One region of the Shewanella yunxiaonensis genome, then DNA from elsewhere that is predicted to be linked to it. Evidence: predicted binding sites of a transcription regulator. Region 1 holds the regulator's gene; each other region holds the start of a gene.

Region 1 (10,862 bases):
TGTTGCCTTTAGGGTTCTATGCTTGGCGCCAACAACTTTATCGCCCTAGTTGGAAGTGGCGGGCGGCATTGGGGCCTTTGGTCATGTTGGCTGTTATTGCTGCTTGGTTGGTGCCAATGGTGTTGACGGTGTTACACAATGGCTCGCCGGAATACACCGCTTACATGAACAATATTCTGTTTAAGCAAACCGGTCATCGTTACGCTAATGCCTGGCACCATATTAAACCGTGGTATTTCTTTATTGTCAGTGTGATCCCTTGGTTATGGTTTCCGCTGCCATTTCTCGCGGTCGCGCACTGGAAGACGTTTGTTGCAAAAATAAAGGCTGATCCGCAGATTGTCATTCTGTTGGCTTGGGTAGCGCTGGTCGTGCTGTTTTTTAGTATCAGTCCAGGCAAACGTAACCTTTATATTTTACCGGCACTACCTATCGCCTCTCTGGCCGTTGCTGCTGCATTGCAAGGTGTGGGACAAAGACGCTGGTTTGAATGGCTAGTGACCGGACTGCTGTGGCTGGTCAGTGGGTTAACCCTGGCACTGGGCGTGATGGCCGTGATGGAAATGCCCTGGCTGCTGAACAAATTGGATGAGTACACTGACAACCTAGCGGCGTTTGGTTACTTCCTCATAGTGATGGCCGTGCTATGGTTGGTGATACTGGGATGGGCACGCCGTTCATTTTCCCTAATCCGCGCCGGAGCCATGACATTTGTTGGTTGGATGTTGTTTGCTACCTGGGGTTATCAGCTATTAGATTCAGTTCGTACACCCAAAGCGGTGTTGCAGCATACGGCTGAAGTCATAGGTAACGACGCCCAACTCGGTTTGCTCCATTTTAAAGAGCAGTTCATTTTGTTTTCACCGCTCGACATTACGCATTTCAGTTATCTGGCACCGCTATCTGAGCAAGAACGTAACGCCTGGCGTTGGATGCTACAGGGTGATAAACGTTATTTGCTGCTACCTGGTGATGACAAATTGCAGTGTTTTGATATGTCGAAAGGGCAAAATATGGGCACAGCTCATCGTATCGATTGGTACTTGTTGGGCGCGGACGCGTTGCTGCCGACATGCCCTGAACCTGAGCGCGTTGAGATTTATCATACTGAGCGTCCGGGGAAATGGATGGCAGAATAAGTGGACTATCAGTGAGATGACAGGCAATAAAAAACCGCAGTGACATCTGCGGTTTTTTATTGCTGTATGAGGAATCAAATTAATAGGTGCGGTTAATGCACGGCCTGCAATCGGGGAAGTGGAGTTGCATTATCCGCACAGGAACTGGTTTCTAGCACAATTCCCATGGCCCGTGCACTTTTGGCAACAAGCTGCAATCGACGTTTATCTTTGTGATCCAGCTGTTCGACCCAACTGATCACCGCACTGGAAGTGCCGCTGGTCAGTGCTTTTTCTGTGGCCCACAAGGCTTCAACTTCGTCGCGGGCGCGAACCTGCAATACGCGATCCATCCTCACTCCAGCCCGCGCGAGCAGTTCTTTGTAACCTATGGCATTCTCAGGATTAATCAGCACAATCCAGCGGCCCTGCTGACTTAATTGTGCCAATTGTGCACTCAGCTGCTGTAATTCCTGACGTCCATGACTGCGTGTCGTTAAATTGGCAATCCCCATTTGCTGCCAGGCGCTATCAGTCGGATAAATCGCTTCCTGCCATAACCCCGGATGTCTGGGGGCGTTACCCATCACAATGCTCATAGCCAGTCTCCATTACGAATTACGCCTACGGCCAGACCTTCAATGGTCAGTGGCTGACAGGTGAGGTCCACTCTAATCGGTTGATAATCATCATTTTCAGGATGTAGTAAAACGATGTTGCCTTTCTTTTCAAACCGCTTAACGGTGACATCATCTTCAACGCGGGCAACCACAACTTGTCCATTACGCGCTTCTTGCACTTTGTGCACGGCAAGCAGATCGCCTTCAAGAATGCCGATGTTTTTCATACTGTCACCGCGTACGCGTAACAGAAAATCAGCACTGGGATGAAACATGGCCGGATCCACCTGGTAATATTGCTCTACGTGTTGCTGCGCCAGAATAGGTTCACCAGCGGCTACCTGGCCAATTAGCGGCAAGCCGGTTTCTTCTTGAGCGGTTTCATCCATAGGTAATCGGATACCGCGGGAGGTGCCCGGCATGATTTCAATACACCCTTTTTTGGCCAGTGCTTTAAGGTGTTCTTCTGCCGCGTTTGCGCTTTTAAAGCCTAAACGACTGGCAATTTCGGCCCGTGTTGGCGGCATACCGGTCTCGGCAATATTGTGCTTAATCAGCTCCAGTATTTGCGCTTGTCGTGGTGTCAGTGGTCTCATATTGATTCCTGTTTTTTCATACAGTAACTGTTAGTATATACAGTATTTTTGATAGCGCAAGTATTAACCAGTTATCAGACTGTTGGCTAAGCCTTAGCGTATTCTGGTATTCTACGGGGTCATTGACCGAGGTTTAGATTCTAACAACACGATGTCCAAACAAGACTCAATCTGGCGCACATCGCTGCGTTGGCTGCAGCGGCAGCTGGTGCACACAGTGGTTGTGCCACAGGATCCATTCACTGACTTGAATCTGGATCCATCAAAACCAATGGCGTATGTGGTGAAAACCGAATCCCTCAGTGATATTGCTGCATTAGCAGATGTCACCGATAAGCTGGGATTGCCAAGTCCGTACGCTCCTCTCGTGGTGGGTGATGAACACTTGCCACGTGTGGTTTGCCTGGAAGGGGCTAAACCGCTGTTCGGGAGCCGCAAAGGTATACTGCCGTTTCTTAACAGCTTTACCCAACTGTTAAATCTGCATAAATCTGACCGTTCACTGGATATCCAGCTGGTGCCGGTAAGCCTTTATTGGGGACGTACCCCTGGCAAAGAAGACGACTCGATGCGCGCTGCGGTATTTGAGCGGGAGAACCCTACCTGGCTGCGTAAGTTTCTGATGATCCTTTTTCTTGGTCGTGACAACTTTGTGCAGTTTTCCAATGCGGTGTCATTGCGCTTCATGGCGGATGAACATGGCACCGACCAAGCGATTGCACACAAATTATCGCGGGTGGCTCGGGTACATTTCCGCCGTCAGCGTAAAGTGATGACCGGTCCGGTATTGCCCAATCGGCAGGCACTGTTTGCCGACCTGCTGCAGTCAGAAAATCTGATCAAGGCAATCAAAGAGGAAGCGGACAGCAAGAAGAGCACCGAAATAGAAGCGCGTTCTCAGGCCGAAGCTTATCTGGACGAAATCGCCGCTGACTATTCTGATAGTCTCATTCGCGTCTCCAAACGACTACTCACGCTGTTGTGGCACAAGCTCTATCGCGGGATTTCTATTCGAGGCGCGGAGCATGTGCGGCAACTGCATCATGATGGCCATGAAATTGTCTATGTACCGTGCCATCGTAGCCACATGGATTATCTGTTGCTGTCTTACCTGCTGTATTTCGAAGGCATGGTGCCACCGCATATTGCCGCAGGGATTAACCTCAATTTTTGGCCGGCCGGGCCGTTATTCCGACGGGGTGGGGCATTCTTCATTCGGCGGAGTTTCAATGGCAATAAGCTCTATACCGCCGTATTTAAAGAATATCTCGATCAACTGTTTGCTAAGGGCTACTCGGTAGAGTATTTCACCGAAGGTGGCCGTTCCCGCACTGGCAGATTGCTGTCACCTAAAACCGGGATGCTGGCGATGACGGTCAATTCTGTACTGCGTGGCATTGATCGGCCTGTAACCTTAGTCCCGGTTTATCTGGGCTATGACCATGTGATGGAAGTGGCGACCTATCTGAAAGAGCTTAGCGGACGGAAGAAGCAAAAAGAGTCAGTATGGCAGGTCCTCGGTGCTGTGCGTAAATTAGGTAACTTTGGCCGGGTATATGTGAACTTTGGCGAACCGATTAACCTGCAAAGCTTTTTAACCGCTGCGGCTCCTGATTGGCGTGATGAAATGTCCGCTGAGCCGGATCAAAAGCCCGTATGGCTGACCCCGATGGTGAATAATCTTGCCAGTCGAGTGATGACACATATCAACGATGCGGCTGCGGCCACGTCGGTTGCCCTGATTAGTCTGGTGTTGTTGTCCACCAAGCAACATGCCTTAGCGCGTAAGACGTTAGAAGCGCAACTGGATTTCTATTTGGATCTGCTGCAGCAGGTGCCTTATACCAGTTATGGTTCGGTGGCCGAAGGCGATGGTCATGAATTATTGCGCCAGGGCATAGAGCTGAATAAATTTTGTGTAGATAATGATGGACTTGGTGATATTGTTTCGATTGACGAAAAAGTCGCAATTACCATGACTTATTATCGCAACAACGTGCTGCATTTGTTTGCGATCCCGGCATTGGTTGCCAGCTGTTTGCTGCGTGCAGAACTGAGCAGTCGGGAACAGCTACGGGACGTTTTGCCGAAGTTTTTCGCGTTACTGCAGGCGGAACTGTTCATGGGACAAAAGGCGTTGCCGCATTATATCGATGCGATATTACAACGTTTTGAAGCAGCCGGTTACCTGACACCGGGGACGTTAAAGGTAACCGAAAGCGGTATTAACACCTTAGGCTTGCTTGCCGAGACAATGGGCGAGACCTTACAGCGTTATGCCATTATTTTTAATTTATTATCGGCGCATCCGGAAATTGAGCGGGGCGATTTGGAAAGCGAGAGTCATCTGCTAGCCAGTCGTTTGGGGGCTTTGCACGGTATCACTGCGCCAGAGTTTTACGATAAGAAGCTTTATGCCATGCTCAGCATCCGTTTGAAGGAGCTGGGGTATTTATGCGGCTCTGACAACCAGCAGGCAATCCACCAGATGCGGGATTACACCAATCTGCTGTTGCGGCCAGAGATCCGTAAAACCATTGAGGATAGTATCCAGATAAGACAGGAGTCTTGATGAACACTCAGGATGTCAGCGCCAAAGCCCCCTCCCTGCTTGGCGGTGCAATGATTATTGCGGGTACCACTGTCGGTGCCGGCATGTTTTCTCTGCCAGTGGTTGGCGCCGGTATGTGGTTTGGTTATTCGGTCGTCATGTTGCTGGTGGTGTGGTTCTGCATGTTAATGTCCGGGCTGTTACTGCTGGAAACTAACCTGCATTTTGAACCCGGCGCCAGCTTTGACACCCTGACCCGCAAGACCCTCGGACAGTTCTGGCGGGTCCTGAATGGGGCCTCCATTGCCTTTGTGCTATACATCCTGACTTATGCCTATATCAGCGGCGGCGGTTCTATCGTCAATCACTATCTCGCCGGCTCTGGGGTGAGTCTGCCGCAGAGCGCCGCAGCGCTGATGTTTGCGCTGGTGTTGTCGGTAATTGTATTTATCAGTACCAAAGCCGTTGATCGCGTGACCTCCATTATGATCGGCGGCATGGTGATTAGTTTCCTGTTGGCGATTGGTCATCTATTTTCCGGGGTAGACAGTGTGAAATTGTGGCAGCCTGACGGACCACAACACTTTACACCTTACCTGTGGGCAGCCATTCCGTTCGGGCTGGCAAGCTTCGGTTATCACGGCAACGTCCCATCTTTGGTGAAGTATTACGGCCATCGTCCAGCATTGATCGTTAAGGCACTGTTTATCGGGACCTTCATCGCCTTGGTTATCTATCTTGGGTGGCTGGTGGCGACCATGGGGAACCTGCAACGTAGTGCTTTTTCGGCAATTATTGAGCAGGGTGGCAACATGGGCGTACTGGTGGCGGCATTGAGTAAAACTATGCCCTCCGGAATGCTGGATACCATGTTGACCTTATTCGCAAACCTGGCGGTTGCATCGTCTTTCCTAGGAGTAACGCTGGGCTTGTTCGATTATGTGGCAGATCTGTTTGGCTTCGATGATAGCCGCATTGGTCGGATTAAAACCGCGTTGGTCACCTTTATTCCCCCAACAGTTATGGGGGTGTTGTTTCCGAACGGCTTCCTGATCGCAATCGGTTTCGCAGCGCTCGCGGCCACTATCTGGGCTGTGATAGTGCCAGCGCTGATGGCTTACCGTTCTCGGCAGATGTTTGCCGAAGCTAAACGTTTCCAGGTACCTGGTGGCACCGCGTTAATTGTGGTAATCGTCGCGTTTGGCGTATTAACCGCAGCATGTCATCTGTTGGTGATGGCGGATATTTTGCCGCAATTTCGCGGATAACGCGGATAATTTGAGCGGTTGTCGGTACGGCTTGTCAGTGTGATGGCAAGCCGCTTGACTTTGTGCTTAAAGTCAGTAATTTATGGTGCCACTGCGATGCAGTCACGTCATTTGCGGGTGTAGTTCAATGGTAGAACGGCAGCTTCCCAAGCTGCATACGAGGGTTCGATTCCCTTCACCCGCTCCAATCGATTTCTCTTGATATTTCCTCACTCATGCGTGCGTTAGCGCTATCTTCTGCTTTAATAAAAATGCGACTCAGCCAAGCAGGATTGCGTTATGAAGATTGCACATTATGAACAGGGATACCCCTGCTGGAGTGAACTGGCCAGTACCCAGTACGAGCAAGCTAAGGTGTTTTACCAGCGTCTCTTTAATTGGCAGTATCAGGATATGCCATTACCGCAAGGGGCATATGCTATTGCCAGTCTGCATGGTGAGGATGTCGGTGCTATTTATCAACAACAAGCGCAGCAAAACATGCCGAGCCAATGGATCGCCTATTTCGCCGTAGATAGTGTGGATGCAACGATAACGGCGGTACATGCGGCTGGTGGTCAGTTATTACTGGGACCACATCAAGTGGGGGACGCGGGGCGCATGGCGATGTTTACCGATCCAGACGGCGCCAAATTTGCGGTATGGCAGGCCAACAATCATCCTGGCGCAGGACGCTTTGATGAAACCAACAGTTTGTGTTGGGTCGAGTTGGTGTGCAAAAATCCAAAGACTGCCCGTGATTTTTATCCGCAGATTTTTGGCTGGCTGCCGCGTATCAGTAGCAATCCTGATTTTGACTATACCGAGTGGCAGTTGGCCGATGTGAGCCTGGGCGGTATGATGCAAATGCCGCGGGAATGGGGGGCGATGGCGCCTTATTGGATGCTGTATTTTGCGGTTGACGATTGTGATGCCACCGTGGAAGTCGCATCGGAGATGGGAGGCACGATATTGGTGCCTCCCAATGACATCCCAGAGGTGGGGCGATTCGCTGTGCTCAACGACCCAACCGGCGCGACTTTTGCCATTATCCGTTTGTCGCCAGTGCTTTAAGGGCGGTCGATACGGAATTTTCGGCCACAATTGCCTGGGCGAACTGCTGCAGCTTCAGTCAATAATTGTGTCAGTGGGGCGTCATCCGCAATGGTTGCTGGCAGTGAGATGCGGATTTCAGTCAACATCTGGTTATCACATTTCAGCGTCAGCTTATGCTCACTTCCGGCGCCAAAAGCTTGTTTCCAGGCGTTGATAAAATCCTGCTTTTTCACTGTGCCGCCGAGGTGATAACTGATGAAACTGATAAGTGGTGTCGCATCATTGACCTGTTGGGCGAGCTCGGTGGCGAGTTGGAAATAGTGATTGGGCTGTTCATCGCGGCAACTACCGTGTTTCCAATACTCATGTCGTTCCAGACAGCTGCCGTAAGCATAGCTGGGCATCAGCTGTTTTAACGTCGAAGATGTTTTGTCATCGAGAGGCAGTGCTGGATAATCGCAGAAATTTTTCGGTTGCTGTTTGACCGCACCACAATAACCATAGCTGTTGCCACAATTGCTGTTATTGGGCCATAAGCCGTGCAGCGTGAAATGTCCCGCCGCATAACTCTTGCGAGATATCGCTTTGCATTCCGGCTTATTGCTGCCATGTAACTCACAAAAAGCACTTTGCCAGGATAGGGCTAATACCTGACTGTCGAAGTGCTGCTGCAGATTACATTTGTTAGCGACTGGGGCCGCAACAATCGCCGGGGTCTTGAGATGACCGCATTCAGCGGCAATCCAGCGTAAAGGCGCTTGAGGCGACTCGGTTGTTACCCTAAACCAGTGTGGGTTCGGCGTTCCAAGCACTTCTTTAACAATAAACTCTTGTCCGGGCGTACTGAACAGGTTGTTAGGGTTGGTGTGCTTGTTTTTCGATTGATATAACGGACATTTGCGATCGGCGATAAAGCTACCGTCATCGACAGGTGCAGCCAGGCTGTTGTGGCAGATCCCCAGTAACAGCGTGATGCTTAATATGGTTTTAACCTTACCGCTCAGATTAAAACGATATTCAGTGATTGGCATTAGTGAAATCCTGGTTTCAAGTCTTTGATAAAGCCAATTAAAATTATTGATTTCCCTTAGTATTTTGACCGAAAACAGCGGGTACTGATATTACGGCAATGCTCGCAGGTGTTGATTTGATGTCAGGCGCAATTGTTCTACTGCGATAGCCGCTGGCCTAGGGTAATTAACTTAACCCTTGGCGATAATGGCTATCGTTGATTGCGTTGTTACTACGGCATCACTCCTCTTCTGGTTTAAAGGGCTGGTATTGAATTGCATTAACATACCATTCTTTTAGGCCCGATGGCGTCTGAACTCTGACTTCATCATCTACCTGTTTACCAATAAGCGCTCTGGCCATCGGGGAATCGATAGTGATGTAGCCCTTCTTGGTGTCGATCTCGTCTTTGCCAACAATCCGGTACTGCACGACTGTGCCCGCGTCATTCTCCAACTCGACCCAGGCACCAAAAAAGATTTTGCCTTCCTGTTTGTGGGAGTAATCAACGATAGTCAGTTCGTCCAGACGTTTAGCCAGGTAACGTACCCGGCGATCAATTTGTCGCAAAAGACGCTTATTGTAGGTGTAATCGGCGTTCTCTGAGCGATCACCTTGTGCGGCAGCTTCCTGAACTTTTAGCGTAATTTCAGGGCGATACTGTTTCCAGAGATATTTCAGTTCCCGATCCAGCGCTTCCCATCCCTTGCGGGTGATCAGATGTGCATTACTCATTGAGGTTCGTGCTAATCCTGCGATACGTCATGTGTTAATTCATCGTGGCGATAATGGTGTTTTCTGGACTGAAGCCGGCGTAGAAATAATCACCCAGTTGCAGTTCGATGTCTTGTAGTAATTCATTTGCGACTGAAGCATACACCTTTTCGCCATTGCCAATGTCGAGAGTGATTTCACTCTTATCCTGATTGCGTTTGATATTCAGCAATTGTCCCTGCAAACAGTTACCATTTTTCACGGCTTGCTTATGGATTAATACCGTTGGTGCTTTTACCAGTAGTAGTACCTTTTTCCCTGGATGCAATCCCAGTCGATCGGTGCTGGCATGGGTTATCGCGGCGTGTACCTGCTGCCCGCTGCTGAGCTGTACCAACACATTGTCACTTAAGGTGTCACCTTGCAGACCCACGATTTCTCCTGACAATTGATTACGAGCACTGGTTTTGAGCGAAAAATGTGCCATGAGCTCCAGCAAGTTATCCATGGGGACGGCTTCATCAAGCAAGGCTTCCAGCGCCATATCCTGCATCTGATCCATTAAGTCATACACTTTAAGCAATCGATGGCCGAAAGGGGTCAACTGCGCGCCACCACCGCCTTTGCCGCCTTTTTCACTGCTAACCAGAGGCATATCTGCTTGCAAGTTCATATCGTTCACCGCATCCCAGGCGGCTTTATAACTGATACCGGCTTCACGCGCTCCCTGGCTGATAGAGCCGGTATCGCGGATTTGCTGTAATAACTTAATCCGGCGCGGATTCGCAAACAGCTGCTGTTGATCATTCAGTGTCAGTAGGGCTTTGAGATTCATCTTCTTTTTACCGGCTTGGTGTTGACCGTATTTTCGTTCAAACCCGCACGAAAAACCACCTCAGATCACGAAACTTGTCGAATCTGTTGTTTATCGATATATAGTGATGTATATATCGAATAGGTTTAGACCCGTTTTCCTACACTGATTGCTCGATTAAGGATAAAAAATGAAATCACTGGTGCGTGTATTACTCGCCTCGGCGCTGGGGCTGGTATTGAGCTTTGGCGTCAGTGCCAAAGAGAAGTTGACCGTGTTTGCGGCCGCGTCATTGACCAACGCGTTGACAGATATTGGTCAGAATTTTGATAAAGCACACGGGAGCGAAACCGTCTTTTCGTTTGCCTCTTCCTCAACATTAGCCCGGCAAATCGCGGAAGGCGCTCCGGCAGAATTGTTTTTATCTGCTAATCAGAAATGGATGGACTATCTGGTTGATAACAAGGCCGTTGACAGCAGCAGTCGGGTAACCTTGTTGCACAATGCCCTGGTGCTGATCGCTCCCAAAACCAGTGCTGCAAAGGACGTAACCATTTCTGCATCTTGGGACCTGAAAGCCGCCGTGGCGGACAGCCGTTTAGCCGTAGGCGATCCTGACCATGTGCCAGCCGGACGTTATGCCAAACAGTCGCTGGAAAATCTGGGATTGTGGCCGCAGGCAGAACCGCTATTGGCGCGCGCTAACAACGTGAGAGCGGCGCTGGCACTGGTGGAACGTGGAGAAGCACAGCTAGGCATTGTCTATGCCACTGACGCGCTGATTTCTAAAGATGTGAAGACTCTAGGCGTATTCCCCGAAAGCAGTCACAAACCGATCAGTTATCCGTTAGCGTTGGTAAGCAGTAAACCCAGCGCTACCGCAAAAGCATTTTATGACTACCTGCAAACTGATGCGGCCAAAGCAGTTTTTGTTAAGTACGGTTTTGTTATCAAGTAAAGGATATTGAGCCTTGGCGTTACTGACAGAGTATGAAGTCGCCGCTTTATTATTAAGCCTGAAAGTCTCGCTGACAGCGGTTTGTTGCAGTCTGCCAGCGGGGATTTTGATTGCTTGGGTGCTGGCGCGCTTCGATTTTCCCGGTAAATCGCTATTGGACGGCGTGATCCATCTGCC
Region 2 (10,862 bases), 1.4 Mb from region 1:
TCATCAAGTATGGAATTCAGCTGTCTTGCCTGCCGCTCACCCGCTTTAAGTTTTTCCCAGTTATCATGCAAATCTTTAATATCCGCATCGGCAAATACATGGGGATGGCGCTGCACCAGTTTGTCGCAGATACGAGAGACTACTGTGCTAAAATCGAACTGTTGCTGCTCTTTGCCAAGCTGCGAATAAAACACTATCTGAAACAGTAAATCGCCCAGTTCTGCCGGTAACTCCGCCCAGTCTTCACGCTCAATAGCATCGGCGACTTCATAGGCTTCTTCCAGAGTGAATGGAATGATCGACGTAAACGTCTGTTCCTTGTCCCAAGGACAGCCCTGCTGAGGGTCGCGGAGTTTTTCCATAATTGCCAACAGGCGTTCAATATCGGGATTACTCACAGCTGTCTATACCTATCACTCATATCACGACCGACTACAAACGGCGCGCTTCCAGAACACCATCGACCAGATTCAGTTTTGAAATCACGCGCGACAAACCTTCCACATTATAGAGTTCCATCTCTAACTCTATGGTAGCGGTCTGGGTTTTCACGTCAGATGAGGTGTTCATCGCCAGCACATTCGACTTTTCAGCCGCTAACACCGAAGTTAAATCCCGCAACAGACCGGTGCGGTCATTAGCCAATACCCGCAATCGGACTTTATAGCCGCCAGAGTAGTTTTCGCCCCAGACCACATCCACTAAACGCTCCGGATGCGCTCGCATCAACTCTTTCACTTGTTCGCAGTCAGCTCTATGTACCGAGATGCCACGACCTTTTGTGATAAAACCAAAGATCTCATCACCGGGAACAGGCTGACAGCACCGGGCCAGATGACTCATAAGGTTACCGACGCCATTCACTTCAATACGATCTTTGCTACCACTGCTGGCTTTTTGACCGCCCTTTTTCACCAGTTCTTCAATGGCGTCTTCTTCAGAAGGTTGTTCCTGACGGAACTGCCCCTGAACATAGTTCACCACTTGGTTTAAACGCACATCACCGCCACCTATGGCCGCCAATAGGTCGTCCATATTGCCCACATTGAAACGCTCAACAGCGATATTGGCATCCTTAAGATTAAGGCCAATGCGTGATAATTCCGCCTCCAGCATTTCTCTGCCTGCGGCCAGATTTTTATCACGGTCCTGCTGCTTCAGCCAATGCAGGATCTTGCTTCGCGCACGCGAAGTTTTGATGTAACCCAAGTTGGGGTTAAGCCAGTCGCGTTTGGGATTGGGGGTTTTAGAGGTAATAATCTCGACCCGCTCCCCTGTTTGCACCTGATAAGTAAAGGGGACGATACGGCCATCGACCTTGGCACCGATACAGCGGTGACCAATCTGCGAATGAATATAGTAGGCAAAGTCGAGTACGGTAGACCCCCCAGGCAAGTCGACGACTTCACCGGTCGGGGTAAACACATACACCCGATCTTCAAACACCTGAGAACGGATCTCTTCCACCAGGTTACCACTTTCAGCCACATCTTCCTGCCACTGCAGGATCTTACGCAGCCAATTGATCTTCTCTTCGTAACCGGTTTGTTTACCCGCAGTACCTTCTTTGTATTTCCAGTGAGCAGCGACCCCCAGTTCGGCGTCTTCATGCATCTGCTGGGTACGGATCTGGATCTCGACGGTTTTACCTTCCGGCCCGACAACCACAGTATGAATTGACTGATAGCCATTAGGCTTGGGGTTAGCAATGTAATCATCAAATTCACGGGGAATGTGATGCCACAGCGTGTGCACCACCCCCAGCGCGCCATAGCAGTCCTGCAATCGTTCGGTGACGACCCGCACGGCACGCACATCAAATAACTCGTCAAATTTTAGGTGCTTACCGCGCATCTTTCGCCAAATTGAGTAAATATGCTTGGGGCGTCCATACACTTTGGCGCGAATTTGCTCTTCATCCAGCTTTTTTTGCAGTTGATCGACGAAATTCTCGATATAGACTTCGCGGTCAAGCCGTTTACCGTCTAACTGCCGGGCAATTTCTTTGTAGGTATCGGGATGCAGGTAACGAAAGGAAAGATCTTCCAACTCCCATTTCAGTTGACCAATCCCCAGGCGGTTTGCCAGCGGCGCGTAAATATCGGCAATCTCTCTGGCAAGCAACACCCGGGTTTCTTCATCTGACCCCTTGACCTGTCGCAACAGAAATACTCGTTCGGCCAATTTGATAACCACCGCGCGTACATCTTCCACCATCGCCAACAACATTTTACGGATGTTATCGATTTGCGGCTCGGCCGCACGGCTATCCTGATTCAGCTGCAAATAACCAATGGCATCCATGGTCTTCACGCTGCGCACTAATGCAGCTAATCCTGACGAACACTTTTCCTGCAAATATTCTTCATTTAGCAGTCCGGCTTCAAAATAGACGAACAGTGCTGACGCCAACAAGGTGTCGATATCCATATTCAGCGGCGCCAGGATCTCAATTAATTCGCGGGATTTGGCCTGTAGCTCCGCCTGCGGAATACGGCACTTACCGAGCGGCAAGCTTTCAAGCTGCTGGAATAACACCAGTAGCTTCTGAGCTTCCTCGGGCTGAGCGACGTGGCGTTTGACCCACTCGTCCAACGTAAAGTCCGGATCCTGAAAATGCGCTTCGCGAACAGATACCATCTTTGCTTCCTTTTTTGGGTCTGATAAACAGACGCGTCAAGACTCTCTATCTTGGGTATTGCTTGCGGGAAGTCAAATCCCTTATGTCGCTTTTTGGAAAATCTCGCGTAAAGCTGGCGTTTATTTGTGCGAAAAGAGTGCCATGGCCTCAATATGATGCGTCTGTGGAAACATATCCAAGAGCACCAGTTTATCTAGCTGATAACCTTGTTCTACTAATCTGACACTATCCCGCGCCAGATTGGCGGGATTACATGATACATAAACCAATGATGCCGGTTGCAACTTTGGCAGGCACGCCAACAACTCCCAGGCACCGGCACGACTAGGATCCAGCAATAACTTATCGACTTGAGTCAGCCAAGGTTGTCCACGTAAATCGCCATTCAAATCCGCGCAATAAAATTCCGCATTGCTCAGTCCGGCAGCGATGGCGTTAGTTTGAGCCTGTTCAACCAGCGATGGCACCCCTTCAACCCCGGTGACCTTGGCACCAGTTGCCGCAATAGGCAGGCTGAAATTTCCCATACCACAGAATAAGTCGAGAATGTGTTCACCCGTTTTTGGGGCTAGCCACTCTAACGCCTTGGCGATCATCAGTTGATTCACTCCGCCGTTTACCTGAATGAAGTTACCCGGGTTAAAATGCAGTGTCAGCGGCTGGCTGGCCAGAGTGAATCGATAAAATGGCTGGGCACCATGCAGGTAGTCATACGCACCATCCTCACCTTGCAATACCAGTTGGCAATCGAGTTTCTGTGCTAATGCCAATAAGCGCTGCCGGTCTTTGTCTGATAATGGCTTTGTCACCCGCAGAACGACCAAAATGCCACTGTCAGCTGCGATCAATTCCACGTGCCCAAGACTGGTAATTCCCTGTAACTGTGCCAATGACGACGCCAAGGGTTTTATCAGTGCTGACAGCGCGGGAGCCAATACCGGACATTCATTCACAGCGACGACCTTGCTACTTTCTCGCGCACGGAAGCCCATGAAAAAACGCTTGCTAGTCTTGTCAAACCAGGTTGCTAAACGCGCTTTACGACGATATGCCACAGGCTCACCACTAAGCACTTCAATTTCGGGCAACACGTCGATACCAGAGAACTTTTCGAATAATTCAGTCAGGACTTGTTGTTTGTAGCGACGTTGCGCCTCAATCTGCAAATGCTGTAAATCACACCCACCACAACTACCGTAGTAATGACAGAGTGGCTGACAGCGCTGCTCAGAGGCCTGTTGTACTTTTATCAGCTGCGCGCGAGCATATTGCTTTTTATCCTCGGTCATTTTGACTTCGGCCACTTCCCCGGCCAACAGCCCAGGCACGAATAACACTTTGCCATCAAGCTGCGCGACCCCCGCGCCAAGATGATCCAGGGTACTAGCAGTTACCTGGATCTTTTTCGGCATTAACGCCGATGTTTTTGGTTTTGCTTTGAAAAATTGTGCCATGAAGCTCTCTTGGACAATAAAAATACTGGTAAAAGTAACGCCTAATCTGGCAGTCTAGTAACGTTTTAACTCTATTGCGGAATACGCCCTTGTCGATGAAAAGCCCCAACTACATGACCAAATACAGCCTGCGCTCCTGGGTACTGGTGCTGGCGTTGGCACCGACAATTTTGGTGGGTATTCTGCTGGGCGCGTATTTTACCATAAATCGCTTCTATGAATTGGAAGATACGCTGCGCGACCAGGGGAGTAATATCATTGAGCCACTGGCCATCGCTGGTGAGGCCAGTTTGATGAGTAATAACCGCGAAGCGGCCAAAAGACTCCTCGCCGCGGCACAACTTAACAAATCAACACTCGTACAATCCATCGCCATTTTTAATGCTGACAACCAACTGTTTGTCACCTCCCACTATCACAAAGACTTTGAGTTGATGCGTTATCCGCAGGATATTTCCACACTGACCCAAACCCAATTTGAGCAGATGGGTGATAGTCTGGTGGTCAGAACCCCGATCTATGCCAGTGGTAATTTACTGACACTGGATGACGTTCCCGGAGTCTCTCAGGCCGACAAGCCGGTTGGCTATGTCGCGATGTTGTTAAATAAAGAACGGGCACTGCTGGAGCAACATCGTGCGGCATTAGCGGCGTTTATCATCGTATTGATTGGCGTTCAGCTGAATTTATTGTTCACTTTCCGCTTGGTAAAAAACGTGACGCAACCCATTACCGAAATGGTACGGGTCGTGGCGAAAATCCGCGAAGGTAAACTGGATACCCGGGTCGGTGGTAATTTGATTGGTGAGCTGGATCTGCTAAAACGCGGGATCAACGCCATGGCCGGTTCATTGTCTGAGTACCATGATGAGATGCAACAAAATATCGATCAGGCGACATCAGATCTGCGGGAAACACTGGAGCAGATTGAAATCCAGAACGTAGAGTTGGACTTGGCCAAGAAAAGAGCATTGGAAGCCAGTCGCATCAAATCGGAATTCTTGGCCAACATGTCGCATGAATTACGCACGCCGCTTAACGGTGTTATTGGCTTTGCCAGACAGTTGTTGAAAACCCCCTTGCACGCAAGTCAGCTCGACTACATCCGCACCATTGAGCGTAGTGCCAGTAACCTGCTAAGCATCATCAATGACATTCTGGATTTTTCCAAACTGGAAGCCGGTAAAATGGTGCTGGAAAATATGCCATTTTCACTGCGGGAAAATCTGGAAGAAACCGTGATGTTGCTGTCGACTCAGGCACATGAAAAGCAGTTGGAACTGGTCGTTGATGTGATGCCAGAAGTTCCTGATACCGTGAGTGGCGATGCCATGCGCGTCAGCCAAATCATCACGAACCTCGTGGGCAATGCCATCAAATTTACCGAGAAAGGCAGTGTGTTGCTGAAGGTCGATGTCAACAGCTTGCAAGATGACCGTGTCGAGCTGCACTGCGAAGTTTCAGACACGGGTATTGGCATCGAAGCTGAGCAACAGGAGTTATTATTCCAGGCATTTGGTCAGGCAGACTCTTCGATTTCCCGTCGCTACGGCGGCACCGGCTTAGGCCTGATTATTACAAAACGCCTTATTAATCAGATGGGGGGGCAGATTGGTTTTACTTCCCGCCCGGGCAAAGGCTCCACCTTCTGGTTTACCCTGCCCCTGTCGCAGAGCCCCTATCCCTTGGGTGAACATCTGCCGCTGCAACAACTCTCTGGCAAAAGCGTCATGCTGTTTGAACCACGGACGCTGTCTGCCGCGGTATTGCAGCGACGGCTGCAATATTGGCATATGAAAGTTGAACAGGTAAATAGCGATGCCCAACTTAAACAGTTGCTGGCGAAGCAACCCGCGTTTGATTTTATGTTGTTAGCCTGCGATGAGTTTACCGATAAAACGACACTCAAGCAGATGTTAAAAAGTTCACGCAAATGCACTAAGGTGCTGATTGCCTTATCTGACTCTCATGATCAGCAATTATTGAATACGATTATCAGACCATTGGCAGACACAGTGCTCCGCAACCCAGTGGGTGAACATGCGTTGGTAAGAAATATGCTGGAATTGCAGATAGCACCCGAAGCTATCATGCTTCCGACCACAGCGCAGGAATCCACCCAATTAGCGATGAAAGTGTTGGCGGTCGATGATAATCCCGCCAACCTCAAACTGATTGACACTCTGCTACAGGAATTGGTTACCGAGGTACAAACGGCGGAAAATGGTCAACTGGCAGTCGAGGCTGCCCGGCAAACGGCTTTCGACGTGATTTTTATGGATATCCAGATGCCGGGAATCGATGGTCTTACGGCTACTGCGGCCATCCGCGAAAATAGTCTCAATCAAAATACGCCGATTATCGCGGTCACTGCACACGCCATAAATGAAGAGCGAGAACGTATTCTTAGCGGAGGCATGGATGGCTACCTACCGAAACCGATAGATGAAATTGCCTTAAAAGCTATTCTTAACCGCTGGCACTCACAGCCTAAAATCGTACCGATTGATCATCGAACCTTGAATTGGGCTCTTTGTATCTCACAGGCCAATGATAAACCGGCACTAGCGCAAGAAATGTTGCAAATGTTGGTTAATACTATTCCAGACACCCGCGCTGATATTGAAGCGGCGTTAGAACAACGGCAACAACCGCGACTCCTGAGTATTATCCACAAATTACATGGGGCATGTTGCTATTCTGGTGTGCCTACCTTGCAGCAGTTGTGTCAGACAGTAGAGTCAGCATTGAAGCATGGTGCGGCACTAAGCGATATGGAGCCGGAAATTCTTGAGTTACTTGATGAGCTGACTAAGGTAGAATCTGCGGCCCAAAAGTTACTCTCATCTCTTGTAACGGATTGAACCCATGAATGTAAAAGCGGGATTTTTCAAACGGCTTAAAGCACTAAGTCTGCCGCAGAAAAAATTGTTTGCCATTGCACTGTGCCAGCGCATGTTACCAAACTATCAGCTATTTTCCGATGTATGCCAATTTGGTAACCCGGCAGTGCTTGATACGCTATTGCAGCTGTTATGGCAATCGTTATACGACAATAAACTAAAATTAAACATAGAGTTACAGTTAGCAAAACTGGAAGAAAACACTCCGGAACCAGAAAATTTCGATGTCTATGGTGTGTATCCAGCACTTGATGCAGTGGTCGCGCTGTCGTCGTTATTAGGTGCCCTTGAAAGCAAAATTGAAGATGACATTATTAATATTTCCAAACTGTCATCGTCTACCGTTGCCAATTATATTGAAGCAATTGCGCCAGAGGCGCTTACAGAACAGCAACTGGAAGATTTCGTCTTTGCCCACGAAGTCATGCAGGAAGAGCGTGAGTTGCAAGAATCATTGCTGGCAATTATTGAAGAGCAGCCGCAGCTCAATGCTGAGTTTATTAAAGAATTGCGCAAAGAGATTGTAGCTGCCGGAGTATCAAATATCGGCATCACGCTTAACTGAGCCATGGGAAAGTTGCTTGACAAGGCCGGCGACCATCCGGCCCTTTATTCAGCGTTTACCCTAATTACCGCCATCAGGCATTCAGTAATTCACGCGCATTGGCAAGCGTGTTGTCTGTAATAATGTCGCCCCCCAGCAGCCGTGCCAGTTCCTGGATCCGTTGCTCATGATCCAAGGGCACCATTGAGGTTTCTGTCATGCCACCCTTACTTTGTTTCGCCACATACATGTGCTGATGCCCATTGCCCGCCACCTGCGGTAAATGCGTGACACATAACACCTGAGTTGACTCCCCGAGTGACCGCAACATTCGGCCAACCACTGCGGCAGTAGGGCCAGAAATCCCCACATCCACTTCATCAAAAATCAGCGTAGGCGTTGCGACTTTACGGGCGGTGATCACTTGAATTCCAAGCCCGATACGCGACAATTCACCGCCAGATGCCACCTTCGCCATATTCTCCAGCGGCTGCCCAGGGTTGGTACTCACACGAAACTCCACATTGTCACTGCCATGCAAGGTCATCAGCTGCTCATTGAACTCGACAGCGATGACAAACTTGGCTTTGGGCATATTCAGCTCACGGATAGATTCGGTGACCAGCTTTTCCAACTCTTTGCCGTAACGTTGGCGACTTTGGCTCAGTTTCTGTGCCTGAGCCAAATAATTATCGCGACTGGCGGAAAGTTGCTGTTCCATCTCTTGCAACCGAGACTCATCAGAATCCAGCGAGGCTAATTCTTGCAGTAATTGCTGATGATGTTGATACAGTGTTGACGGTTGCACATGATGTTTGCGGCTAAGCAACATCGCTTTTGACAGGCGCTCTTCTATCTGTATAAAAACTTCTGGATCCAACTCCAGCTTATCCAGATATCGTTGTAACTCACTGCAGCTTTCCTGCACCTGGATTAAAGCATCATTCAGCATATTGCTAACAGAAGCTAATTGAGGATCGACAGTTTCGACTTCAGCAGCCACACTGATGGCTTTATTAAGCAATGAGTCGACATTACTTTCTTCACCATCACTTAACAGATAAATAGCGTTCTGACAGGCTTCCATCAATGCTGAGCCATTAGCCAGCTTTTTATGTTCCTGCTCCAGTTCGGCAAATTCCTGTTCTGCCAACCCGAATTCGTTCAGCTCCTCAACCTGATAACTGAGTAACTGCTTACGAGAAATACGTTCTTGTTGAGAACGTTGTAATTCCAGCAACTGCTGTTCGTTAGTACGAAACCGCTGATATGCCGCACTTACCGCGTCAAGCAGTAATCGATGGTTAGCATAGCTATCTAACAGTATCAGTTGCTGCTCGGTTTTGAGTAATGCGTGATGAGCATGTTGACCATGGATGCCCACCAACAACGGTCCAAGCGCTTTTAACTGTGCCAACGGCACTGGGTTACCGTTAATATATGCCCGCGAACGACCATCGCTGCCGATGGTACGCCGCAAAATACACTCATCATCCAATTCGAGGTCGTTATCCTCCAACCATCGTTTGGCTAAGGGAACGTCCAATAACGAAAAGCGGGCACTGACTTCGACCTTCTCGGCGCCAGGTCTGACACAGCCGGCGTCGGCGCGATTCCCCAGACACAAACCAAGGGCATCGATAGCAATCGATTTACCAGCACCTGTTTCACCGGTAATACTGGTCATTCCGGCACGGAAATCCAGCTCAAGAAAACGCACAATGGCAAAATTGTTGATGCTGAGTTGGCAAAGCATAAAATATCCCCAAAGCACTGTATTAATGAACAGTATATACTGATTTTTTATACAGTAAATAGCTGTTCAATAATTCTCCCTCGTCGCCAGTTGTACCTTTTGTGAATAAACGTTAATGACAGATTGCAGGCCGTCGCTATCACACAGCGATAGCTATCCGTTATTATACAAAGGTAGTGAACGTAATCATTGAGGATAAAATGCCAGCGCCATCCCCCGAACTCCAGTTGATCTACCTGTTCGTGCATCTCGTGAATGCTGGCAGTTTTTCTGCGGCGGCTCGGCAGTTAGACATGCCGGTTGCGACGGTGAGCCGCAAACTCGCACGTCTGGAAGAACAGCTTAATCGGCAGTTGTTGATGCGCAGTACGCGTAAATTGCGTCTGACTGAAGAGGGCCTGGCACTATTTCAAAAATACCAGGAAGTTGTCTCACAATTTGATGCCTTGAGCCATAGCGGCAGTCCGGAAAAACCGGAAGGCACGCTCAGACTTGCCGCGCCTATCTCAATCATCGCCAATTTACTGATTGGCACGCTCACTGAGTTTTGCGAGCAATACCCAGAGATACAGTTACATATTGCGCAAAGTAATGAAGAGTTTGATCTGGTAGACAAAGCGATAGATGTGGCAATTGTAGGAGGTACGCAACCGGACTCCTCCTGGATCTCCTGCTCATTGGGCGTACTGGACTATCGTATGGTGGCATCGCCTGGATACTTAAGAAAAGCCCCGGCACTGCAACACCCGCAACAACTACACCGACATAAGATTATTAAGGCTTGGCCTTTTTTCAACTGGACGTTACGACATGCCGACGGTGATGCATTTTATTACGATGGACCAGCCAATTTAACCCTGACAGATCTCAATGGTGCAATACGCGCCGCCGAGCTTGGTGGTGGGATACTTTATGGCCCCGAGTTATTTGTGAAGCAGCAGTTGCAGCAGGGAACTTTGCAGGTATTGTTACCGGAATGGCGCGGTGAGAAGCGGCGGATCTCGCTGTTATACCATCAGCGTGGGCAACAACCGTTGAAAGTGAGGCTCTTCATCGAATTTATGCAGGCACGTGCCGCTAAGTTGTTTGCCATGAATGATGCTGAGTCGTAAAAGATAAAACCCGCGATTGCGGGTTTTATCTGCAAAACAACATCACAATTTGATGCCGGCCTTGGCGAGATCTTTTTCTATCACGCTTTTGGGCAGCGCCACATAACCATCTTTTTCAACAACTTGCTGCCCCTGTTTGGACAAAATGTAGCGAATGAATTCACGCTGCATTGGGGGCAATTCCTGATTTGGATGCTTATTCACGTAAACATACAAATAACGTGATAGCGGATAGGTGCCTGTGGCAGCATTCTCAGCGGTAGCAGCAATATAGTCATCACCTTTTTTAGAGATTGCGACGGCTTTCACCCCCGCCGTCTTATAACCGATCCCAGAATAACCAACCGCATTTAATGACTGCGATACCGATTGCACCACGGACGCACTTCCTGGCTGCTCATTTACACTGGGTTTGAAATCCCCTTTACATAAGGCGTGTTCTTTAAAGAAAC
Region 3 (10,862 bases), 1.8 Mb from region 1:
CAGATCTCAGCGGCGGTATAACGGGTATTACCAAAAGCAGAATAACCACTCCAATCAAATTGCGGGTGGTTGACCTTACCGATTTGGCCATTCCAATCACGATCAGCAACCCGCCAACTAGCGCCAATAGTCCAAGTTGAATCAAATGAACCTTCAATTTCACCCCAATTAAAAGACACGGCTTTAACCGAGGAGATCAGCCCCACATTCAGTGCCGATACCACCCCCAAAGTGACCATCGACATTTTGAACGTTTTTTTAATCGTCATGTTAGCTTCTCCGTCACTGCCAGGTGCGTTGCTTAAAATAAAAATCAACATCTAGTGAACCGACAGATAACATTAGAGTTACAACAATTGGAGCAGCGCCGCAAGCCACAAAATATTAGACTTTTTGGGCACTTATGCGCATTTCAAGTGGTGATTGAGGGGTGAAGTTTTTGAATTTTTATGATGTAAATTGGTCTGACAAATTTAAATCTAATATAACTAAATGATATTTAAAGGCTTAAAATTTAAACTACACAATAATACTTATTATGGTTGTCATTCAAACGTTTTAAGTATTTACTCTATATTATTTATGCCACGCTAAAAAATTTATCCGTCTTCAACTCAAATACTTAATTAAATATGAATTTTTTAAGAAACTTGCTCTGTTAACCGTCTTTTTGTCGTACCTACGATGACGGCTGCAATATTCTTAAGGTATAAAAAAGGCCCCTGAGGAAAAATATCAGGGGCCATTGATTAACGTATTACGTTTAATTGACGCGCTTAATTGATTGGAAATGACCCTGACTATCAATGGTCAATCGGAACTGTCCATGCACTCCCTCTGAAGTCAGGAACTGTCTGAAATGCCGGCCATTGATTTGCAGGATCTTACCATTAACATCACGCACCTGTACGGCTTCTGCAATCCCCTGGTAATACGGCTTAAACTGTTCAAAACTCAGATTTAGACTGAAATAAAAGTCCATCACCAAACCTTAATCTGTAATTCCATCAGTCCTTGAGCGCCTTGCTAACCTTTTCAAACAAATCTTTGGACAACTCAGGCAAGGCCAACAGTTCATGCAAACATTGCTTAATCAATAGCTGACGCACTGGATCAAGTTTGCCGAACTGGATCAACGGCGTAACAATTCTCGCCGCAATCTGTGGATTACTACTGTTCAGCTTTTTGATGATGTCGGTCATAAAACGGTATCCGGCACCATCTGCGCGATGGAACTGGGCAATATTTAGTGCGGCAAAGGCTCCAATTAACGAACGTACGCGGTTAGGATTACTCATACTAAACGCCGGATGTTGCTGGAGTTCGGTGATGCGGTCTAATACTTCTGCTTCATTGATGGTCGCTTGCAGCGAGAACCATTTATCCATCACTAATGGCGTCTGATTCCAGCGCTGTTCAAATGTCGCCAATAGCGTATCACGGCAGTCAGCATTACCTTCAACTGCCGCACTCAGTGCTCCCAGTGCTTCAGTCATATTCGCTGCGAGAGTAAATTGTCTTTCTAGTAGCGATTCATGGCCATCGGTTCCGCGGGCTAGCAAGCTCAACAAAGCGTTTGCAAATGCCCGGCTACCGGCGTTATCGACACCATGCAATTCGCGATAACGCACCAAGGCTTCATCTTCACAGCCTGTCGCAATGGCCTCAAGCACATAGTCACGGGCGCACAGCAGTTTATCCAGATCAACTTGAGAAGCCTGCTCTATTAAGGTCGATGCTGATGGCATTTTCAGAATTTCAGCGGCCAGTGCATGATCCAATGACTCACTCAAGATCACACCACGAAACGCATCAATCACCCGACTATCCAGCACCATGCTCTGCTGCTGTTGCAACCGCTCAACATTGCGCCACACAGCGTGACTGAACAGGGTTACGGAGGCTTCCCAACGCGCGACTTCACTGCGGGCATGAGCCATCAGCACCAATAATTGCTCAATAGAAAAATCATAAGACAACCGGACTGGTGCAGAAAAATCCTGTAGTAATGATGGAATCACCTTACTTTTCAGTCCGCTGAACTCAAAAGTTTGTTCTGCCTGAGTAAAATCGAGGACCTGATTAACCAGTGACTGTCCTTGTGGATCCAACAGCTCGACACTGAAAGGAATATGCAGCGGCAATTTTGACTGCTCGCCCAGACGCTGGGCAGTTTGTTGCCGCAACTGTAAACGGTAAATACCTGTCTCAGCATCAAAACTGTCATGCACGGTGACTTCCGGAGTTCCTGCCTGAGCATACCAACGCCGGAACTGAGTCAGATCTTTACCGCTAGCATCCTGCATTGCTTGCACAAAGTCATCACAGGTCACCGCCTGACCATCATGGCGCGCGAAGTACAGTTTCATGCCAGCCTGAAAGCCACTTTCCCCCAAAAGCGTATGCATCATGCGAATGACTTCAGCGCCTTTGTTATACACGGTGACGGTATAGAAGTTGTTCATTTGAATCACTTCTTCCGGGCGAATGGGATGTGACATTGGGCCAGCATCCTCAGCAAACTGCTGATTTTTTATTACCTTAATCGCATGAATGCGATTTACCGGCCGCGAACCGACATCCGAACTGAATTCCTGATCGCGAAAAACGGTTAAGCCTTCTTTTAAGCTCAACTGAAACCAATCACGGCAAGTCACCCGGTCTCCGGTCCAGTTATGAAAATATTCATGGCCGATAACTGACTCAATCCCATGGAAGTCGTCATCAGTAGCGCTTTCCACATCAGCCAACACGTATTTAGTATTGAATATATTCAGGCCTTTGTTTTCCATCGCCCCCATATTGAAGAAATCTACGGCGACAATCATGTAAATATCGAGGTCATACTCTAGATCAAAACGGCTTTCATCCCATGCCATAGCCTTTTTCAATGATGCCATAGCATGATGTGCTTTATGCAAATTGCCTTTATCAACAAATACCTGCAATTTCACATCACGCCCGCTGCACGTATGAAAACTGTCTTCTAGCAGATCCATATCGCCGGCCACCAAGGCGAACAGATAGCAAGGCTTTGGAAACGGATCCTGCCAGCAGGCATAATGCCAACCATTTTCCAGCGCGCCACTGTCAATGTTATTACCATTACTCAGCAGATACTTAAATGCTTGCGGTGCTTCGATGCGTACGCTGTATTTTGCAAGCACATCCGGACGGTCAAGAAAATAGGTGATACGGCGGAAACCTTCCGCTTCACACTGAGTACAGTACGCGCCATCTGACATATACAATCCTTCAAGCGTCGAGTTGTCTTGAGGATTGATGCGAGTAACCAGTGTCAGTTCAAAATCATCCAGCGCTGTTGCCACCTGTAATTTGCCGGGCAATTGGGTAACTTCAACCGCTTCACCGTTTACTTTAGCGCTCAGCAACTCCAATGCTTCACCATCTAGCACCAATGGCTCATGGTGGTCGCCGTTACGTACAACATGACTAATTGCCGTCACTTCCGTCGCCGTAGGCTGTAACTTAAACGCCAAAGAGAGCTCGGGAATAAGGAATGCGGGTGGACGATAATCGGCCAGGCGTTTGCTGGCGGGTTGATTGACATTCTGAGACATAGTAACTGACCTTGAGTACAAAATGATTTAAAAACAAATACAGGCACTTACACTTTAAATATCCAAGCGCAGTATATATAGAAGAAAAAACGCGCTAGCAGCGCGTTTTTTCTTTAGTAGAAATCAATGAAGCTGTTTGGTGGCGCCTTTTTCGTAGTCCACCATGTCGAGCGTAACATCTACCGCTTCGTTGAGGAAGGTGTCCGGTTCAGCGATTTTCTTCTCTTCCTCACTAACACCATCCTCATCTTCTAGCGATTTCAATGGCTTAAGGCCATGTACCTGACGCCGTTCATTCAATCGGGCTAATGCTTTTGCATCTTCTTGGTCACGGTCTTTCAAACGTTCGCTCTCAACCAGAGACACACTTTTCTCTTTATGATGCTGCTTGAATTCCTTGATATCATCCAGGATATAGCCGAATTCAACACTATTCTTAACGCGCTGCTCATGGCGCTGTTCAAGACTGGCGATCATCGGTTTAGTCACTTCATTTAACGGCTGATAGTCCGCTGGTGGTACCTGATCCCAAGGTAAGGCATTATCTTCTTCAGACTCACCATACTCGCCGGGTTCTAATGCACTTGGGAACGGAATATCTGGCGTAACCCCTTTCCGTTGAGTGCTGCCCCCATTGATACGGTAGAACTTCGCTATAGTATACTGTACATGGCCCAGCGGCTTGTCATACATATCGTAAATACGTTCAAGACCACGGTGTTGCTGCACAGTACCTTTACCAAAGGTAGATTCGCCAACAATCAGCGCACGACCATAATCCTGCAATGCTGCTGCAAAAATCTCTGAGGCTGAGGCGGAGTAACGATCAACTAAGAGCGTTAAAGGCCCGGCGTAATAGGTTTTGCCATCATTGTCACTGTTTTCACTAATCCGACCGTTAGCGTCGCGGATCTGCACCACTGGACCTTGATCAATAAATAATCCGGTCATCAGGGTCGCTTCAGTCAGCGCTCCACCACCATTGCCGCGCAGGTCAATGACAATGCCTTCTACATTATCAGCCTTCAATTTTTGCAATTCATTGGCGACATCGTTGGACAAATTCATGTAGAAGCCAGGAACAGTAATGACACCTATCTTACGATGGGCATAAGGACCGGTTTCAGGCTCAATGACTTTTGACGCTGCTGCACGATCTTCCAAACGGATTTTATCGCGTGTCACGGTGACCAAAAATGGCTTGGCATTCGAGCCTCCTTTCTTCGGCAACACCTGTAAAGTGACTTTGCTGCCTTTAGGCCCTTTAATCAGCTCTACCACATCGTCAAGACGCCAACCAATCACATCAACAATTTCGCCATTATCCTGGCCGACACCGACAATCTTATCGTCAACGGCTAACTTACCACTCAGAGCAGCTGGGCCTCCGGCGACAAGACTTTTAATAATGGTATAATCGTCTTCCATCTGTAATACAGCACCGATACCTTCAAGGCTGAGATTCATTTCCATCTCAAAGCGTTCGGCATTACGTGGTGACAGATAGCTTGTATGCGGTTCGATAGAACGGGCAAAAGCGTTCATCACCCCCTGGAAAACATCTTCGCTGTTGGTCTGCTTCATCCGTTTGATGGCATTGTTATAACGTTTGCCAAGAATATCGACTGTCTCAGGCCAGGTTTTGCCGGTTAACTTGAGACTCAACGCATCATATTTAACACGTTCACGCCATAACTCATTCAGTTCAGATTCTGTTGTCGCCCATGGTGCGTCTTTGCGATCAAACACATATTTGTCACCAGGTACATCAAAATTCATCGGTTTATCTTTATCGAGTAAACTCAGCGCGTAGGCAAAACGTTCATAACTACGTTGCTGCACCAGATGAAACATCTTGTATGCGGGTTCTAATTCGCCACTTTTTATCATGTCATCAAATTGGGTGGCGTATGGCTGCATACTGTCTACATCACTCTGCAACAGTATGTTGCGACGATAATCCAGCTGCTCTAAAAAACGATTAAAGATCTTTTTTGAAAAGGCATCGTCAAGTTCGATACGATGGTAATGGGAACGAGTAAACAGTCCAGCCACACGCTTGCTGGTAACCTGATGTTGTGGTTCCTGATGTAAATCGGGCAACTCGCTGACAGGAATTGTCGGTGATATAGCAAACGCCGGGGTTCCCAACAGCATACTGACCAGTGACGCTGCTATAATAATCTTTCGCATCAGCAAGTTACTCCTTTATCTTTACTTGGTTTTGGGCACACTACAGCAGTATATGCTCTGCGTGTACCTTGACAGTCAAACCTGAATCCAGCTGAACATGAACATCTTCTTTATTAATGTTCTGAATGACGCCACTCACCGGGTTAACACCCAGTTTGACATTCACTCGCTGTCCTGGGTTCAACTTTGACAGTGTAGCTGGTGCAAGTTTAACCGCAGGCTGGGCAGCCTGGGGGCGTGGAGCAGACTTGGGAATAGCGACTTTTTTGCTATCCGCATGCGGTTTACGACGCATCTTAGCTTTCGCTGGTCGAGCAGCTTTGTCTTCCTCGGCCGCCACCTTACCTTCTGCTTTTGCGGTTTCAACACGTTTGGCTTTCGCTTTTTCCTGACTCTCTTTTAGAGTAGCCCGGGCGTGCTCAACATGTTCAGCTTCCAATTCTCCGCAGGGATTACCATCCAGATCTACCCGCTGCGCACCTTCCTTGAGAGACTTCAGATAACGCCAACTATTGGTATAACGCCGCAGGGCAACACGTAGTTGGGTTTTACTGACTCTGGAATCGTTGGCCAACCTTTCTGCCAAATCCTGAAACAGCCCGATTTTAAGTGGTTTGGCTTCACCTTCAGCAATAAAACATAAAGGAAAGGTTTCATACAAATACGCCAGAATGGCATTGGTGTCGGTCAACTTTTCTGTTGATTCCATATTACTTCCACGAATTACAGGGGACTCAGGCATCGCTGGGCCTGGTCGTTAGTTCTTTTTATCCCGGAGGACAACCTACAAATTAGCACGCCTTCAGCATTTACCAAAGGGGTGGTTAACCTTAACAATTGTAATGCGTTATTGCCAAGATGATTAACCTTCGTGCATTTAAGCGGCCTATTATAAGCCGCGGCGCACCGAATGCGACTATCAAATGCACAAAATCGCACGGCTTTTAAGCAAACAAGCAACTTTCGAAGGTCTTTACCAACATTTCCAAGCCCTGTTGATCGTCTTTATCAAACCGAGCGAACAAGGGGCTATCAATATCCAGTACCGCCACAACCTGTTGGTCACTTCTAACCGGCACCACAATTTCAGAATTACTGGCGGAATCACATGCGATATGGCCAGCGAATTGATGAACATCAGCCACCAACTGAGTAATGTCTGTTGCCGCCGCAGTTCCACAGACCCCTTTTCCCAATGGGATCCGAGTACACGCCACTTTACCTTGAAATGGGCCCAGGACTAATTGGTCGCCTTTCATAAGATAAAAACCGACCCAGTTAAGGTCGTTCAGGTGTTCATTGAGTAATGCGGAAAAGTTGGCCATACCGGCGATTAAATCGGTTTCGCCTTCAAGTAGCGCGGCCGCTTGTCGGTTAAGCGTGTCGTAAAACTGCGGTTTCATGCAACATTCCTGAATTAAACATCATCAACTTTCTTTTTCGGTGTTTTGGCCACAGGGTCAGTTTTGACCGGAGCGCCTTTAAGTAACGAAGCCAGCGTATCTTTATTGGCTGCCATATAAAAAGCAAGTTTTTCTGCCGCTGTATCATCAATTGTTGCTTCACTGGCCTGAATAAAGGGTAACAGATTATCTGCAATGTCGAGCATCCTGTCATAAGCATCAGCTTCCTTCTTGGAAGTAAACGTCATCTTTTCCACCCCTTCTCTGACCACAACAAACTGGGTAATTACCGCCATGATCTTCCTCACACTGTGTAAATATACAGTACCAATCGTGACATAATTTCATCCACAGATGCAAGAAGTTCTCGGTATCTGCTAACATCCCGACAGTACCCTTTGTACAGACAACTAATTAAGTTCTCCATTATGCGCATGGACACTAGGGGGAATGACGATTCCCCGTCCCATTATAATCGCAATTCTGCCTCACCTAATTGTGCGCTTGTGCTTTGCCGTGCCTGTGATTTGGCCGTAAGCCGCCGTGCACTACCCTCTGGCGTGCGCGCGATATGCCCGCGTTGTAAGACACCACTTTACGATACGCCTTACTGTGCGATTGATGGGGTGTTGGCAATGTGTATTGCGGCGTTGATTCTCTACATTCCCGCCATGCTATTGCCAGTACTAGAGATGCATTTTATTGGCAGTGTCCGCACCACTACCGTGTGGCAAGGCGCCTTAGCTGTTGCCGATCAAGGCTATTGGGTAGTGGGGCTCGCCGTGTTGATTGGCGCGGTAGTCGGGCCTGGATTATTGATCACCTCAATATTCGCACAAATGCTGATTATCAAAACTCACTATTACCGTCGGCCGAGTGGCCGTCGAATACTGGTAGTGTTATTGCGCTATCACAAGCTGTTATCCCAGCTGTCGATGCTAGAAATCTATGTTATTAGTTTTCTCGTGACTTCATTCCAACTGTCTGATTTTGCAGATGTCTATTTTGGTATGGGCACATTCTGCTTTACTATGTTGTTCTTGATCGTGCTGTTTATGTTAAGGGAATACAAGTTGGAGCACATGTGGGGTTATCTGAATGAATTCGAATAACAACATTCAAGGCAAAGATATTGGCTTATGTAGCTGTCACGATTGTGGGCAACTTAACAATGCTGCTGAAAGTTATTGTTTGCGCTGTGGTGCCAAATTGCAGTTGCGTGACTTCAGTAGTTTGCAACGTAGTTGGGCACTCTTGATCACTGCGGCCATCTTGTTAATTCCGGCTAATGTATATCCCATTACAACACTCACGAAAAGTGGGCGGGTTACTCATGACACCATTTTTTCTGGGATCCTGCGACTGGTCCATTCAGATATGCTGCCGATCGCGATTATCGTGTTCACGGCCAGTATTCTGGTACCTTGGTTGAAAATTATTGGCCTCGGTATCTATTTGTCAGCCATCAGTTTTAATCTCAAATTTTCCAAAACCAAACTGATGGTGGGATTTCACTTAATTGAATGGATTGGCCGTTGGTCAATGCTCGATCTGTTTGTTATTTCGTTAACTGTCGCACTGGTGAATATGGGCCAGATACTCGATGCTAAGCCTGCGCCTGCTGCGACAGCGTTTGCGCTAGTTATTTTGTTTACTCAGGTGTCCGCAAAAGTGCTGGATACTCGTCTGCTATGGGATCAGCTGGAAAAGCAAGATGAATGAATTTGAACAACCCCAAGTGGTGCGAAAAAAACTATTTTCCCCAGTATGGCTGCTGCCGTTAATTGCGTTGGCACTGGGAGCCTGGCTAGGTATTAAAAGTATTCGCGAATCAGGTATTGATGTGCGCATCCATTTCCCCAGCGCCACAGGTATTGATATCGGCAAAACACTGGTGCGTTATCAAGGCCTGAATGTGGGCAAAGTGGTGGACGTATCCATTGATGACGAACTGAAAGGCGTTAACGTCGATCTGTTGATGGATTACCGAGCACAACCGCTACTCAGAGACAACAGTAAATTCTGGTTGGTAACCCCCAAAGCCTCCATCACCGGGGTGGAAGGACTGGATGCTTTGTTTTCAGGGAACTATATCGGTTTATTACCCGGCGATGGTGACTTTCGAGATCATTTTGAAGCTGCGCAGGAAGCCCCCCCCGTTTTGCCAGGCAACGATGGCCTGGTGGTGGAATTAAGTGCAGAAAAGTTAGGCTCATTAGATGTGGGCTCACCCGTATTCTATCGGCAGATCCCGGTGGGTGAAGTGGTGAGTTATCGCCTTGACCCACAACATAAAGTATTACTGAAAGCCTATATCCAGAAGCAATATGCATCACTGGTTCGTAAAGATTCGCACTTCTGGAACGTTTCTGGCGTTCAAATTGATGCGTCTTTATCCGGTATCAAGGTGAATACTGCAAGCCTGGCATCATTGATTGCGGGTGGGATCAACTTCAGTTCACCAACGAATTCACCTGAAGCAGAAGCGAATCAAGGCTACAAACTGTATGCGAGTCAACAAGAAGCCAATGGTGGTGTCCGCTTCGTGCTGACGGCCACCGATGCTGATGGGATAAAACGCGGGACAGATATTGTCTACCGCGGCGTCATGGTGGGCGAAGTTGAAAACGTAGTTGCCGATAAAAATACCGTGGCCATCCATACGCGTCTGGATGCTCCCTACTCCGAATTATTAGGTAGTGACGCCCAATTCTGGCGCGAAGGCGCAGATATCTCGTTGAGTGGCATCAAACATGCCGGTCGGTTAGTGAGCGGCGATATCATTCAGTTTTTGCCGGGGAGTGGCAGTCCGAAAGATCATTACTCTTTGGCAAGTAGCGCACCTAAAATCGATAGCGATAGACCAATACAGCTGACGCTGACCGCAAGCGAAAACCCCGGCGTCAGTCGTGGCGCAGAAATTCGCTATCGACAAGTGAAAATTGGTGAAATAACTGAAGTACGGTTAGCGGACGATTTTAATGCCGTGCTATATCGCGCCGAGATCTTACCTGAGTTTAAGTCGCTGTTAAGCAAAGGCAGCGATTTTATTGCTGAAGCCGCCTTAGACTTCCAAGCGTCACTTGATGGTGTTCAATTAAAAAGTGGCGATCTGACCACATTGACAAAAGGTGCGGTCAGTTTACATCGTAGCGCCAGTAAAAAGGCGTTAGATTTGACAAAAGCGATCCCGCTATTTGCATCGACATCAACCGCCAATGATTACTATCGGCAAGGACAAAAGATTAAATGGACGCTTTATAGTGATAATGCAGCGTCTGTCGCCAGTGGCTCACCGATCTATTACAAAAAAATGCAAATAGGATCGGTATCAGCGGTTGACTGGCAGGCCAAAACTGACCGTTTTGCCATAACGTTGGCGGTGGACAGTACCTTCGCACCACTGCTAAAAAGTCACGTCGTCTTCTGGCAGAATGCCGCCCTCTCTGTTGATGCCAGCTTAAGCGGTATCAAAATGGAAATGGCGCCTTTAAAAGGCGTTATCAAAGGCAGTATCTCGCTGGCGAAAATTGACGCTGACGATGTTGATAGCCAACAACTTTACGCCTCAGAAAGCTTGGCGGTGAATCAAGCACAAGCGATTAGCTTGATACTGCCTACTGAAGCCGCACTCAAATCTGGTGCAGCCATCCGATATCAAGGTATGCAAATTGGTGAAGTCACA

What was found. Region 1 encodes LexA, which represses DNA repair genes until DNA is damaged. Its sites were predicted from a motif close to TACTGTATNNNNATACAGTA; they were not measured.
Region 2: recN (DNA repair protein RecN) is a predicted target of LexA. The motif match lies at 9,314-9,333, and genes of this name have one in related genera.
Region 3: KDN34_RS09725 (YebG family protein) is a predicted target of LexA. The motif match lies at 7,485-7,504, and genes of this name have one in related genera.

The regions. Positions count from the first base shown of each region.
Region 1 is NZ_CP073587.1:63,571-74,432, forward strand. Features, by position in the region: gene KDN34_RS00305 (ArnT family glycosyltransferase) at 1-1,139, shown strand, start outside; gene KDN34_RS00310 (cell division inhibitor SulA) at 1,232-1,717, opposite strand; gene lexA (transcriptional repressor LexA) at 1,714-2,334, opposite strand; gene plsB (glycerol-3-phosphate 1-O-acyltransferase PlsB) at 2,486-4,906, shown strand; gene mtr (tryptophan permease) at 4,906-6,153, shown strand; tRNA gene KDN34_RS00330 (tRNA-Gly) at 6,267-6,340, shown strand; gene KDN34_RS00335 (VOC family protein) at 6,433-7,206, shown strand; gene KDN34_RS00340 (ribonuclease T2 family protein) at 7,203-8,219, opposite strand; gene greB (transcription elongation factor GreB) at 8,440-8,934, opposite strand; gene KDN34_RS00350 (TOBE domain-containing protein) at 8,969-9,748, opposite strand; gene modA (molybdate ABC transporter substrate-binding protein) at 9,918-10,685, shown strand; gene modB (molybdate ABC transporter permease subunit) at 10,699-10,862, shown strand, end outside.
Region 2 is NZ_CP073587.1:2,487,269-2,498,130, forward strand. Features, by position in the region: gene mazG (nucleoside triphosphate pyrophosphohydrolase) at 1-398, opposite strand, end outside; gene relA (GTP diphosphokinase) at 433-2,640, opposite strand; gene rlmD (23S rRNA (uracil(1939)-C(5))-methyltransferase RlmD) at 2,761-4,095, opposite strand; gene barA (two-component sensor histidine kinase BarA) at 4,191-6,959, shown strand; gene KDN34_RS11390 (YjaG family protein) at 6,964-7,563, shown strand; gene recN (DNA repair protein RecN) at 7,637-9,298, opposite strand; gene KDN34_RS11400 (LysR family transcriptional regulator) at 9,499-10,410, shown strand; gene KDN34_RS11405 (PstS family phosphate ABC transporter substrate-binding protein) at 10,453-10,862, opposite strand, start outside.
Region 3 is NZ_CP073587.1:2,117,197-2,128,058, forward strand. Features, by position in the region: gene KDN34_RS09695 (DUF1302 domain-containing protein) at 1-269, opposite strand, end outside; gene KDN34_RS09700 (DUF2835 domain-containing protein) at 764-982, opposite strand; gene pepN (aminopeptidase N) at 1,008-3,581, opposite strand; gene prc (carboxy terminal-processing peptidase) at 3,705-5,774, opposite strand; gene proQ (RNA chaperone ProQ) at 5,815-6,483, opposite strand; gene KDN34_RS09720 (GAF domain-containing protein) at 6,719-7,177, opposite strand; gene KDN34_RS09725 (YebG family protein) at 7,192-7,473, opposite strand; gene KDN34_RS09730 (paraquat-inducible protein A) at 7,684-8,289, shown strand; gene KDN34_RS09735 (paraquat-inducible protein A) at 8,276-8,899, shown strand; gene KDN34_RS09740 (MlaD family protein) at 8,892-10,862, shown strand, end outside.